DNA from 3 places in the Streptomyces sp. NPDC101110 genome. Region 1 is predicted to be linked to each of the others. Evidence: riboswitches for the same ligand, from Rfam matches in the RefSeq annotation. Region 1 holds a riboswitch; each other region holds the start of a gene.

Region 1 (4,540 bases):
GCGCGATGGAGAACAGCAGCAGCAGGGGCAGCGCGGCACCCGCGTACGCGAGGACGAGCGTGTTGACGACCGAGGCGATGTGGTCGCGGCCGATCCGGATGCCCGCGCGGTAGAGCCCCCGCCAGCCCATCGACGGGTTGGCCTCGTGCAGCTCCCAGACCGCCGAGGTCTGCGTGACCGTGACGTCGTCGAGCACGCCGAGCGAGCCGATGATGACGCCGGCCAGCAGCAGACCGCTCATGTCGATCGTCGGGTAGAGGCCGTGGATCAGCCCGGTGTTGTCGTCGGTGTTGCCGGTCAACGCGGCCCAGTCGATGAACACCGAGCCGAGAATGCCGATCAGCAGCAGTGAGATGAGCGTGCCGAGCACCGCCACGGACGTCCGGGCCGACGGGCCGTGACACATGTACAGCGCGATGAGCATGATGGCGCTCGCGCCGACCACCGCCACGACCAGCGGATTGGATCCCTGCAGGATCGCGGGCAGGATGAAGAAGTTCAGCACCATGAAGCTGATGGCCAGCGCGACCAGCGCCATGACGCCCCGCATCCGCCCGACGACCACCACGGCGATGGCGAAGATGCCCGCGAGCAGCGCCAGGGGAAAACGGCGGTTGACGTCGGTGACCGAGTACTGCAGGTCCTTCGGGGCCGAGGGCTCGTAGGCGACCACGACCTCCTGGCCCTCGCGCAACTGGCGGGACTGGTCCGGCTGGATGATCTCGGTGAACGTACGGCCCTTGTCGTCGCCGCTGTCCACCCGGATCGTCGCCCGCTTGCAGGTGCCCTTCTCCTGCTGCACAGCGGAGGAGCCCTCGGCGGTGGAGGTGTCGCCGGTCGGCGGAACGCCCGAAGCGCCGGCCTCCTTGCAGCTCACCTCGACCACCTTGGTGACGGTGGCGTCCTGCGTCTGCCGGTCGAAGCCGACGCCGGTGCGTTCGTGCGCGGGGGCGCCGCCCGGCCACAGCACGGCGAGGCCCACCAGCACGGCGGCGGCGAACGGGATCAGGATCGCCGCGATGACCTTGCGCAGGTGCAGGGAGACCGGCGTGGCCGGGCCGTGACTGTGGGAGTGCCCGTGCCCGCCACCCGGACCGGGACCGTGCCCGTGACCGCCGTCTCCGCCGTGACCGTGGCCCTGTCCGCCGTCTCCACCGTGACCCTGTCCGTCTCCGCCGTCGTGGCCGTGGCCGCCACCTCCGGAGGGTCCCGGGCCGTGCCCGGCAGCGGGGTCGTGACCGGCTCCCTGCCCGTACTCACCGCTGTTCCGGGAACCGAAACCCCCGTCCTGCCCGTATCCGAACTCGGGGCCCCGTCTCGGGGCCGGGGCCTGCGGCCTGCCCGGCCCCTGGCCCCTGACCGGGGCATGCGTCCCGCCCGGCCCCTGCGGCCTGACCGGCCGTTGTGGCCCGGTCGGCCCCTGTCCGGCGCCGGCTGCGAAATCGTGGCCCTCACCAGCGCCGTCACCACGGCCAAGGCCGCTTCCGGCGCCGGATCCGCGGGGCGGCTCGGGCGATGGGTAGGAGGGACGCTGCGTCGTGGTCACCGCCCGATCATCGCAAGAACGAGGGGGGCCCTCTGTTCACCGCGCCAGAATTGCCGCTAGCGTGGGGGCACCTTTTGTACACGCGGGAGCTCGGAGCACCGGGCTGAGAGGGCGCTGACCTCCGTCCCGGCGATGTTTCACATGAAACATTGCCGGAGTCGAGTGATGTTTCACACGAAACGTCGCCGGACGGAAACGGCTGCGTCGACCGCCGAACCTGTTACCGGGTAATGCCGGCGTAGGGAGTAGGTCTCATGACCAACAAGGACGCACGCACGCCTGCCTCCGTTCAGGACGAGACGTCCGAGGAGGCCGGTAAGTCCATCGGCTGGCACAAGGCGTACATCGAGGGCACCCGCCCCGACCTGCGCGTGCCGGTTCGTCAGGTGCACCTCACCAACGGCCAGTCGGTCACGCTGTACGACACGTCCGGCCCTTACACCGATCCACTCGTCGACACCGACGTCCGCAGGGGCCTTTCGCCGCTGCGCGAGAACTGGATCATCGCCCGCGGCGACACCGAGGAGTACGCGGGCCGCCCCGTCCGTCCCGAGGACGACGGCATCAAGCACACGTCGCCCCGTGGGGGTCTCCGCAACCTGGACGCGGTCTTCCCCGGCCGGCCCCGCCAGCCGCGCCGCGGCAGGAACGGACAGGCTGTCACCCAGCTCGCGTACGCCCGACGCGGCGAGATCACGCCCGAGATGGAGTACGTCGCCATCCGGGAGAACGTCTCGCCCGAGGTGGTCCGCGACGAGATCGCCGCAGGCCGGGCCGTGTTGCCGGCCAACGTCAACCACCCGGAGATCGAGCCGATGATCATCGGCAAGCGGTTCCTGGTGAAGGTCAACGCCAACATCGGCAACTCGGCGGTGACGTCCTCCATCGAGGAGGAGGTCGAGAAGATGACCTGGGCGACCCGATGGGGTGCCGACACGGTCATGGACCTGTCCACGGGCCGCAACATCCACACCACACGTGAATGGGTGCTGCGCAACTCCCCCGTGCCCATCGGCACGGTGCCGCTCTACCAGGCGCTGGAGAAGGTCGACGGCCGGGCCGAGGAACTGACCTGGGAGATCTACAAGGACACGGTCATCGAGCAGGCCGAGCAGGGCGTGGACTACATGACGGTCCACGCGGGGGTGCGCCTTCCGTACGTACCCCTGACGGCGAACCGCAAGACCGGCATCGTCTCCCGCGGCGGCTCGATCATGGCTGCCTGGTGCCTCGCGCACCACAAGGAGTCGTTCCTGTACGAGAACTTCGAGGAACTGTGCGAGATCCTCGCCGCCTACGACGTCACGTACTCGCTGGGGGACGGCCTCAGGCCCGGATCGATCGCGGACGCCAATGACGAGGCACAGTTCGCGGAGCTGCGCACGCTCGGGGAACTCAACCGGATCGCGAAGCGTTTCAACGTTCAGACCATGATCGAGGGCCCGGGCCACGTCCCGATGCACAAGATCAAGGAGAACATCGACCTTCAGCAGGAGATTTGCGATGAAGCTCCGTTCTATACGCTCGGCCCGCTGACCACGGACGTCGCACCGGCGTACGACCACATCACGTCCGGCATCGGCGCCGCGATGATCGCCTGGTGGGGTACGGCGATGCTGTGCTACGTCACGCCCAAGGAGCACCTGGGCCTGCCGAACCGCGACGACGTCAAGACCGGCGTCATCACCTACAAGATCGCCGCCCACGCGGCGGATCTCGCCAAGGGGCACCCCGGTGCGCAGGAGTGGGACGACGCGTTGTCCGACGCCCGTTTCGAGTTCCGGTGGGAGGACCAGTTCAACCTGGCCCTCGACCCGGACACGGCACGGGAGTTCCACGACGAGACCCTGCCCGCCGAGCCGGCCAAGACGGCTCACTTCTGCTCGATGTGCGGTCCCAAGTTCTGCAGCATGAAGATCTCGCAGGACATCCGCCGCGAACACGGCGGCACCCGGACCGAAATCGAGGAGGGCATGGCCCTGAAGTCGAAGGAGTTCGCCGCGAGCGGCAACCGCGTGTACCTGCCCATCGCGGACTGACCGGCCGCGCACAGGCCCGGGGCGGGTGCGCCCCCGGCCTGTGGGAGGGGCCGCTCGGAACGGACTGCGAGGTCTGCTCCGACAGTTACTCCGGCTGGTGCTCCGGTCCTCCGAAGTCCGGGCTGGTGTAGTCCGGGCTGCTGAAGCTGGGGCGCGAGCCGCGGTCGCCGTCGTCCGGGCTCGTGAACCCCGGGCGGTCGTAGCCGAGGTGCGGCATGCGGCTGACCGGTGTGGAAGATGGTGTGGGGTGCAGGGCCGCGGCCGCCCCGGGGGCGGCGAGTGCCTCCCGCAGAAAGGGCAGGATGCCGCGTTCCAGCAGGGCCTCGTGCCAGGCCTCCCTGGCCTGGGCCACCTCGCCGCGCAGTTCGCCGTACGGCCCGATCTCGGCTGTGGGCTTGTTGCGCAGGGCGGTGAGCAGCAGCCCCACAGCGGCGACGAGGATCGCGACCGCGGTCACGGCACCGAACACCCAGCCCGTGGCGAGCATGGTCCGGGCGAATCCCTGCCCGGGGTCGAGCATCCGCAGGATGTATCCGACGAGCAGGAAGATCGCCGCGGCGGTGCCGGCCAGGACGGGTGCGAGGACGGCGACGACGGCGACGGCGCCCGCGCCCGCGGTCTCCGCGACCCCTCCCATGGTGGCGGCGAGCCCCGAGGCGTCCGTGCCCGGCTCGGAGGAGCCGGACCCGGAGCCGCGCATGGCCGGTGAGCCGGCCGACGCCGGCTGACGCAGTTCGTCGCGGACCTTGACGTAGTGCTGGTATTCGGTCGCCGCGGCCGAGGTGATGAGCGCGGTGGCGCTCAGGGCCATGGTGCGCAGCTGTTCGGGGTTGAGCCGCTGTCCGACAGCGGCCAGTTCCGGACGGTGTGATGCGGAGCGCAGCGCCTCATCGAGGATCCGCTCGTATTCCTGGCGGTCCTCGCTCAGCAGGTGCTGCGGAACGCTGTTCATGTG
Region 2 (4,540 bases), on a different contig from region 1:
CGCCTGCCAGGTGGTGAACCACAGGACGTGCCGGACGTCGGACTGACCCAGCACCTCCCCGATCCGCCCGAGATGCCAGACCCCGCCGGCCTTCAGACCGCGCGCGACGATCGCGGCGACGGGGTAGGCGAAGAAGACGGCGAAGAACGCGACGGGCACGGCCAGCAGACCGAGCCGCACCGCGCTCCCGCGCCTCCTGCGGGCTACTTCAGTACGAGTGAGGTCCACGACTTGACCCACTGGTCGCGGTGACCGGCGATCTTCGCCGGATCCATGGTCTCGGGGTCCTTCACCTGCGGCCCGTACTTCACGAACTCCGGCGGCACCTGCGCGCCCTCGGTCACCGGGTACACGAACATGTTGAGCGGCATGTCCTCCTGGAACTTCCTGCTGACGAGGAAGTCGAGGAATGCCTTGCCGCCCTTGGCGTTCTTGGCGTTGGCGAGCAGCCCCGCGTACTCGACCTGCCGGAAGCAGGTGCCCTCGGCGACGCCGGTCGGGGCCGTGCTCGGCTTCGGTTCGGCGTAGAGGACCTCGGCGGGCGGCGAGGAGGCGTACGACACGACGAGCGGCCGGTCCCCCTTGGCCTTCCTGCCGCTGGACGAACCGGAGAACTCCTGGTTGTAGGCCTGCTCCCAGCCGTCGACGACCTTCACGCCGTTGGCCTTGAGCTTCTTCCAGTAGCCCTCCCAGTCCCCGTCGCCGTACTCGGCGGCGGTGCCGAGCAGGAAGCCGAGCCCGGGCGAGGAGGACGAGGCGTTCTCGGTGACGAGCAGGTTCTTGTACTGCGGCTTGACGAGATCGTCGAAGCTGCGCGGCGGCTGGAGCTTGTGATCGGCGAAGTACTTCTTGTCGTAGTTGACGCAGATGTCGCCGGTGTCGACGGGCGTGACCCGGTGCTTGTCCCGGTCGACGCGGTACTCGGCCTTGACCTGGTCGGCCCCCTTCGCCTCGTACGACTGGAACAGGCCGTTGTCGAGGGCGCGGGACAGCAGGGTGTTGTCGACGCCGAAGAAGACGTCGCCCTGCGGGTTGTCCTTGGTCAGGATGGCCTTGTTCACGGCCTGGCCGGCGTCGCCGTCCTTCAGGACGTTCACCTTGTAGCCGGACTGCTTCTCGAAGGCCGCGATGACGTCCTCGGACGCGGCCCACGAGTCGTGGCTGACGAGGGTCACGGTCTTGGGGTCACCGGACCCCTGACCGCCGCCGGACGACCCGCAGCCGGCGAGCGTGCCGACCAGGCCGAGCCCGACGACCGCCGCCGTCATCCGCTTCTTGTTGTTGCTCACTGGATTCCTCCTGGAGGACCAGGAGAAGACGCGGCCCTGCCCGGGACTCCGGGTCCCGGGCAGGGCGCAACAGCTCGAGTGGTGACCGATCTCCCTACCCAGAATGACCTGGGCCAGGTTCGGAGGGTCTGCGGCCGTGTGCCGCACTCTCAGCGCTGTGGCGCTCCCCTGTCGGAATATGCAGGTGTGGATGTGAAGGTGCCGATTATGAAGCTGTACTTATGAAGCCGTACTGACGACAGTCAGACTACCGTTCGGTGGCGGCGAGCTGACCACACGCCCCGTCGATCTCCTGACCACGGGTGTCCCGGATCGTCACCGGCACACCATGGGCGGCGATGGCCTCCACGAACGCCTTCTCGTCCTCGGGCCGCGAGGCGGTCCACTTCGACCCGGGCGTCGGGTTCAGCGGGATGAGGTTGACGTGCACGGGCTTGCCCTTGAGCAGCCGCCCGAGCCGGTCACCGCGCCAGGCCTGGTCGTTGATGTCCCGGATCAGCGCGTACTCGATGGACAGCCGGCGCCCGGACTTGGCGCTGTACTCGAACCCGGCATCCAGCACCTCGCGCACCTGCCACCGGGTGTTCACCGGTACGAGGGTGTCGCGCAGCTCGTCGTCGGGGGCGTGCAGGGAGATCGCCAGCCGGCACTTGAGGCCCTCGTCGGCGAACCGGTGGATGGCCGGGACGAGTCCGACCGTCGAGACGGTGATGCCCCGCTGGGACAGGCCGAGGCCGTCGGGCTCGGGGTCGGTGAGCCGCCGGATGGAGCCGATGACCCGGTTGTAGTTCGCGAGGGGCTCGCCCATGCCCATGAAGACGATGTTGCTGAGCCGCGCGGGACCTCCGGGTACTTCTCCGTCCCGCAGCGCCCGCATACCGTCCACGATCTGGTGCACGATCTCGGCGGTGGACAGATTCCGGTCCAGTCCGGCCTGCCCGGTCGCACAGAACGGACAGTTCATCCCGCAGCCGGCCTGCGAGCTGATGCACATGGTCACCCGGTCCGGGTAGCGCATCAGCACGGATTCGACGAGCGTCCCGTCGAACAGCCGCCACAGGGTCTTGCGGGTGGTGCCCTGGTCGGTCGACAGATGCCGCACGACGGTCATCAGCTCGGGCAGCAGCGCTTCCCGGAGCTTGCCCCGGGCACCGGCCGGAATGTCCGTCCACTGCTCCGGATCATGCGCGTACCGCGCGAAGTAGTGCTGCGAGAGCTGCTTGGCACGAAACGGCTTCTCCCCGACGGCCGCGACGGCCTCCTTGCGCTCGGCAGGAGTGAGATCGGCAAGATGCCGCGGCGGCTTCTTGGCTCCGCGGGGGGCGACGAAAGTGAGTTCTCCGGGCTTAGGCATGGCCGTACCAGTGTCGCAGATCAACCGCGGCAGCCAGGGCCGGAGTGGGGTGGGGGCGGTCACCCTGCGGGTGGTACCCGTCGCCGCCGGTCGGCCTGGGACGACTCGGGGACGCCCCGCTCGATCACCCGTCTGCTCCCTGCCACTCGTCCAGCCGGACCCTGACCTGGTGGTTGCGGTCGTCGTGCCAGTAGACCTCACCAGCGGCCAAGGCTCCGAGGACCGGAAGCTCCATCCCCAGCGGCATGCGCGTGATCTCCGCCAGCGCTATGGCATCCGGCACGCCGTCTATCCGTATGAAGACCCCGAAAGGCCGGCGCCCGGTGACCGTTCCCGTGAGCCGGCTCCCCACAGGCACGGCCGCGACGGTCGCCGCCCAGCCCGCCCGCACCGCCTCCGCGGCCGGCATTCCGGGGTTCTCGGCCCATCCGTACTCGTCCATCGTCAGATCATGACGCAGCAAGCGCGCAGAAGACGCGGGCACGTCGTGACCTCGATGGACGCAGGGGACTCTCACCCGCAGCGGGGTCGCCTGTGTGTTTACAGGGCGAACGGCTCGTAGGACAGGGCTCGGTCGACGACCTTCTCCGGCGTCGGCTGAGGGTCGTGGTCCCAGAAGACGTAGTCGGTGATGTGTGGGCAGCCGAGTCCGCCTGCAAGTGCTGTGACGATCTCGTCGGCTTCGGCCTCGTCGGCGTACTCGGCGTTCAGGAGCCGCCGGACGAGGTGGACACCCTCCGCTCGGCTCATGTTGCGGCGCGTGCTCACCATCTCGCCTGCTGTCCGGTCGGCGTCATGCGGCCGAGGGTACTCAACTCGGGCTGCTGACCTTGAGCTGCGGCTGGCGTAGGCCTCTCGGCCACCCGCCCCGAGGGACGTGGGATGACGCGCCGGCCGCTCATGCGAGCCCAACTGCGCAACCGTCGCCCTGGGGAGTCCGCCTGACAGGATGGGGCGGACCATCACAAGAAGCGGGGGTCGAGCATGCTCGTGCTCATACTGTCGGTTGTCGTCCTGCTCGTCATCGGCGGCTGTGTCTGCGTGTACTGGACCGCCCGGGGCGACGCCCCGCGTTGGGCACGGGGCGTGGCCAGGGCGACGCTGCTCGGCAGTGAGATCGCCCGCAGTGCGAGCCGGAGTTCCCGCTCGCGGCAGCAGAGCAGCGGCGACGACTAGACGTTCCGCCGCGCCAACTCAGACGGCCCGCGCGAGCCCGCCCCCTGGCGGCGCTGAGCCAGCCATGGGAGCGAGGGGGCCGAACCCCCTACTCGGCCGCGTGCTCAACCGGTCCTTGAGGAGCTGCTCGTTCTACGCGGTCGTGTGCTCCAACCGGTCCTTGAGGAGCTGCTCGTTCTACGCGGTCGTGTGCTCCAACCGGTCCTTGAGGAGCTGCTCGTTGCGCGGGAGTTCCTTGCGGACCTGGGGGCGTACGACGAGCGGGACCAGGACCTTCCCCATGCCGTGGCCCTCGAAGTCGATGTCGATCGTGACGTGTGAGCGCCGGCCCTCGTCGTAGGGCTCGACCGCGCCGTGCACCTGCGCCCGGACCGGACCGTCCACACCGCGCATGCCCCAGCTGTGCGGCGGGTCGTACTCGGTGACCTCCATGGTCATCGGCATGACGCGACGGCCGACGTGCCGGGTCACCCGGACCTTGCTGCCGATGCCGACGGGCCCCTCGTCCAGGCGCTCCGCGGACACGGCGCTCAGCTGCCACTCCGGCATGTGGCCGGCGTCCATGACGTACTGGTAGACCTCCTCGGGACGGCAGTCGACGTCGATGCTCTCTCGGATGATGGCCATGATGGCCTCCTTTGGGAGGTACATCTGCATCGTCCCACTTCAGGCCCCCGGCTGCGCCCCGAGAACCTGCCCGGGACGGGACGGGCCCGAGACG
Region 3 (4,540 bases), on a different contig from region 1:
CCGTCCTTGACCAGCTGCCGCACACGCGTCACCTCGACGCCGAGCTGTTCGGCGATGTCGGGGAGGGTGAGCCAGGCGGGGACGAGAGCATCGATCTTTGCGTCAATCTCGGTCACGGAAACCAGCCTGCCATTTGCCACTGACAGTCGGAAGCCGGGCGGTCCACCCGGGCGGACGCGCCGCTCCCTGCGGCACCGCACCGCGGCCCTCCCCCGGGCGGGGCCGTCTAGGCCGTCGCCGCCTTCATGGGCCTGGCCGGATCCGCCAGCAGCACCGGATTCATCGGCGTGCCCGACTCGATCAGGCGGCGGCCCTGCGCCAGGTCCCGGGGCCGGCCCACCGCCAGCAGCGCGACCAGCTGCTCGCCCCGCAGCCAGCAGACCGTCCAGGCCGGACCGGAGGGGTCGCCCCGCCACAGGGTCGTGTCCGCGGCCGCGTGGTGCCCCGCGTACTGGACGAACCGCCCGAACTGCTCGGACCAGAAGTACGGCACCGGGTCGTACACCGCCGACGGCTCCCCGGTGGCCCCGCCGACGATGTTCACGGCGACCGTGCGCGGCCCCTGGAGCGCGTTGTCCCAATGGTGGATCAGCAGGCGCTCACCGTAGCGCCCGGAGGGGAAGGAGGCGCAGTCGCCCACCGCGTACACGTCCGGCACGGCCGTGCGCAGGTGCTCGTCGGCCACGATCTCGCCCTGGGTGCCCAGCGCGATCCCGGAGCCGGCCAGCCAGGCCGTGGCGGGGCGGGCGCCGATGCCGACGACGACCGCGCCCGCGGGCAGCCGCGAGCCGTCGTCGAGGACGACGGCACCGGGTTCGACGCGCTCCACGCGCGCGTGCGTGCGCAGGTCCGCCCCCGCGTCGGCGTACCAGCCGGCCATCGGGGCGGCGACCTCGGCGGGCAGCGCCCCGGCGAGCGGCCGTTCCGCCGCCTCCACCACGGTCACCGCGCAGCCCGCCTCGCGGGCGGCCGTGGCGAACTCCGCGCCGATCCAGCCCGCGCCGACGACCACGATGTCGTGCTGGCGGGCCAGCACGGGCCGCAGCCGCTCGGCGTCGTCCAGGGTGCGCAGCAGATGCACGCCCGGCACGCCCTCGGTGCCGGGCAGCCGGACGGGTTCCGCTCCCGTCGCGACGACCAGGACGTCGTACGGCACGGGTCCGTCCTCGGTGTCCAGCTCGTGCGCGGCGGGGCGCAGGCCCAGCACCTCGCAGCCGAGCCGCAGTTCGATGCCGAGGGCTTCGAAGTCGACGTCGAAGGCGGAGCCCTCGGACTTGCCGAGCAGGACGGCCTTGGACAACGGGGGCCGGTCGTAGGGCTGGTGGGGTTCGGCGCCGATCAGGATCACGTCACCGGTGAAGCCCTGCTCGCGCAGCGCCACGGCGGTCTGCACCCCGGCCATGCCCGCGCCCGCCACGACGACGCGCCGCGGCGCGGACGAACCTGGTCCCTGCGTCTGCTCGCTCACCTGATCACCATAGACACCTGACGCTTTGTCAGTCAGTGCTCATGCGCCGTGACCTGCTCCACAACGCTCGTGCCGTTGCCCCGCTGGGACTCCCATTCCCAGGTCTCCTCCAGCCGCACCCGCCCGTCGGGCAGCTCCACGACCGAGGAGACGCAGTGCCCGGAGGACGTGGTGCCGTCCTGCTTGAGCTGGACGTAGCGGAAGTCCAGCCGGTCACCTTCCCGGGTACCCACGAGGTGCCCGCGTACGACGTCGCCGCCGGTGTACTCGGCCCAGATCTCGCCCTGCCGCTCGTGATAGGTGAACCGGGTGCGGGTGCCCACCTGGCCCGGGGCCTGGTCGGCGACCGGGGCGAGGACGAGACCGTCGAGAGATCGGGCCATGGGACGAGGCTCCCTTACTGCGGGACAGGGCATCGGGCTAGGGTGGCCAACGTAAAGCACTCGCGGGAGCCCGGACGCACCGGGCTGAGAGGGAGGCTGGCGGCCTCCGACCGTACGAACCTGATCCGGGTCATGCCGGCGAAGGGAGGGGCTGGACGCCCATGTCGCCTACGTCCACATCAACGTCCGTGTCGTCGGACGTCCTGGTCATCGGGGGCGGGATCATCGGCCTGGTCACGGCCTGGCGGGCCGCGCAACGCGGGTTCGCCACGGCCCTCGTGGACCCCGAGCCGGGAGGCGGAGCCGCACAGGTGGCCGCCGGGATGCTGGCCGCCGTCACGGAACTGCACTACGGCGAACAGACCCTGCTCGGCCTGAACCTCGCCTCCGCCCGGCGTTACCCGGACTTCGCAGCCGAGCTCACCGAGCTGACCGGCCGGGACCTCGGCTACCGCCGGTGCGGCACGCTCGCCGTGGCGCTGGACGCCGACGACCGGGCCCACCTGCGCGAACTGCACGCCCTGCAGCAGCAGTCGGGGCTGGAGTCGCAGTGGCTGTCGGGGCGCGAGTGCCGGCGCCTGGAGCCGATGCTCGCGCCGGGGGTGCGCGGGGGGCTGCGGGTCGACGGGGATCATCAGATCGACCCCCGGCGGCTGGCCGGGGCGCTGGTCGCCGCGTGTGAGCGGACGGGTGTGGTCTTCCACCGCACGTGGGCAAAGCGGCTCACCGTCGTCCGGGAACGGGCCGCGGGCGCCGTCCTGGCCGACGGGACGGAGGCGGCCGCCGGGCAGGTGGTGCTCGCCGGGGGCAGCCTCAGCGGACGGCTCGCGGGCGTCCCTGCGGACGTGCTTCCTCCGGTGCGGCCGGTGAAGGGGCAGGTCCTGCGGCTGACCATGCCGCAGCGGCACGGGCCGTTCCTGAGCCGGACCGTGCGCGCGGTCGTGCGCGGCAGCCACGTCTACCTGGTGCCGCGCGCGAGCGGCGAGCTCGTCGTCGGGGCGACCAGCGAGGAGCTGGGCTGGGACACGACCGTGACGGCGGGCGGCGTGTACGAGCTGCTGCGGGACGCGCACGAGCTGGTCCCGGGCATCACCGAGCTGCCGCTCACCGAGACCCGGGCCGGCCTTCGCCCCGGGTCCCCCGACAACGCGCCCCTGCTCGGCCCGACCGGTCTGGAGGGCCTGCTGCTGGCCACCGGGCACTACCGCAACGGCGTCCTGCTCACACCCGTGACCGGCGACGCCCTGGCCCATGTCCTGGCGACGGGCGAACTCCCCGAGGAGGCCCGCCCCTTCACCCCGAAGCGCTTCAGTCCCGCCACCGCACTCTCGGAGCAGCCCGCATGAACATCTCCGTCAACGGGGAGCCCCGGGACGTCGGACCCGGCACGGCTCTCGACGCCGTCGTGAGGTCGCTCACCGCCTCGCCCTCGGGTGTGGCCGCCGCGCTCAACGAGATGGTCGTCCCCCGCACCCAGTGGTCCTCCACGCCCCTCTCCGAGGGTGACCGCGTGGAAGTCCTCACCGCCGTCCAAGGAGGCTGACCATGGCCGACGATCCGTTCGTCCTCGGCGGTACGTCCTTCACGTCCCGTCTGATCATGGGCACCGGCGGGGCGCCCAGCCTCGATGTGCTGGAGCGGTCGCTGGCCGCGTCCGGGACGGAGCTGACGACGGTCGCGATGCGCCGGGTGAACGCCTCGGTGCACGGCTCGGTGCTGTCCGTCCTGGACCGGCTCGGCATCCGGGTGCTGCCCAACACGGCGGGCTGCTTCACCGCCGGCGAGGCCGTCCTCACGGCCCGCCTCGCGCGCGAGGCGCTCGGCACCGACCTCGTCAAACTGGAGGTCATCGCAGACGAGCGCACGCTACTGCCGGACCCGATCGAGACGCTGGAAGCGGCCGAGACCCTGGTCGACGACGGGTTCACGGTGCTGCCGTACACCAACGACGACCCGGTGCTGGCGCGGAAGCTGGAGGACGTGGGCTGCGCGGCGATCATGCCGCTGGGCTCCCCGATCGGCTCCGGGCTCGGCATCCGCAACCCGCACAACTTCCAGCTGATCGTGGAGCACGCGCGCGTGCCGGTGATCCTGGACGCGGGGGCCGGGACGGCTTCGGACGCGGCGCTGGCGATGGAGCTGGGCTGCGCGGGTGTGATGCTCGCCTCGGCGGTGACGCGGGCGCAGGAGCCCGTGCTGATGGCCGACGCCATGCGGCACGCCGTGGAGGCGGGGCGGCTGGCGTACCGGGCGGGGCGGATCCCGCGGCGGCATTTCGCCGAGGCGTCGTCGCCGGCCGAGGGCATGGCCGTGCTGGATCCGGAGCGGCCCGCTTTCCGGTAGGGCCGGGGGTACGGCACGAGGCCCGGGAGGCACGTCACAGGTCGGCTGCAGTCCCGCCCCGGAAACCGCCGGGGGGACGGGGCTGTCGGTCTCGGCTCGTACACTCGCCTGCGTGGACACGACCCTTCAGGACCCCTTGGTCGGGCAGGTGCTCGACGGCCGGTATCGCATCGACGCGCGGATCGCGGTCGGCGGGATGGCCACGGTCTACCGGGCCGTGGACACCCGGCTCGACCGGGTCCTCGCGCTCAAGGTGATGCACCCCTCGCTCGCGGTCGACGCCTCGTTCGTCGAGCGGTTCATCCGCGAGGCGAAGTCCGTGGCCCGGCTGGCCCATCCCAACGTG

What was found. Region 1 has a riboswitch for thiamine pyrophosphate ahead of thiC (phosphomethylpyrimidine synthase ThiC). Riboswitches for the same ligand answer to the same signal wherever they lie in the genome.
Region 2: linked by a shared signal. The riboswitch ahead of ACIQU3_RS26780 (thiamine ABC transporter substrate binding subunit) and the one ahead of thiC (phosphomethylpyrimidine synthase ThiC) in region 1 are both predicted to bind thiamine pyrophosphate.
Region 3: linked by a shared signal. The riboswitch ahead of thiO (glycine oxidase ThiO) and the one ahead of thiC (phosphomethylpyrimidine synthase ThiC) in region 1 are both predicted to bind thiamine pyrophosphate.

Annotation. Positions count from the first base shown of each region.
Region 1 is NZ_JBIVZM010000004.1:204,262-208,801, reverse strand. Features, by position in the region: gene ACIQU3_RS10275 (YibE/F family protein) at 1-1,546, opposite strand, end outside; TPP riboswitch at 1,619-1,808, shown strand; gene thiC (phosphomethylpyrimidine synthase ThiC) at 1,801-3,585, shown strand; gene ACIQU3_RS10265 (hypothetical protein) at 3,671-4,540, opposite strand, start outside.
Region 2 is NZ_JBIVZM010000012.1:196,269-200,808, reverse strand. Features, by position in the region: gene ACIQU3_RS26785 (ABC transporter permease) at 1-180, opposite strand, end outside; gene ACIQU3_RS26780 (thiamine ABC transporter substrate binding subunit) at 204-1,268, opposite strand; TPP riboswitch at 1,363-1,469, opposite strand; gene rlmN (23S rRNA (adenine(2503)-C(2))-methyltransferase RlmN) at 1,537-2,643, opposite strand; gene ACIQU3_RS26770 (hypothetical protein) at 2,768-3,085, opposite strand; gene ACIQU3_RS26765 (e9imm peptide) at 3,184-3,393, opposite strand; gene ACIQU3_RS26760 (hypothetical protein) at 3,628-3,819, shown strand; gene ACIQU3_RS26755 (SRPBCC family protein) at 3,997-4,446, opposite strand.
Region 3 is NZ_JBIVZM010000021.1:44,472-49,011, reverse strand. Features, by position in the region: gene ACIQU3_RS34935 (Rv2175c family DNA-binding protein) at 1-116, opposite strand, end outside; gene ACIQU3_RS34930 (NAD(P)/FAD-dependent oxidoreductase) at 227-1,468, opposite strand; gene ACIQU3_RS34925 (hypothetical protein) at 1,501-1,851, opposite strand; TPP riboswitch at 1,904-2,015, shown strand; gene thiO (glycine oxidase ThiO) at 2,013-3,197, shown strand; gene thiS (sulfur carrier protein ThiS) at 3,194-3,394, shown strand; gene ACIQU3_RS34910 (thiazole synthase) at 3,397-4,194, shown strand; gene pknB (Stk1 family PASTA domain-containing Ser/Thr kinase) at 4,307-4,540, shown strand, end outside.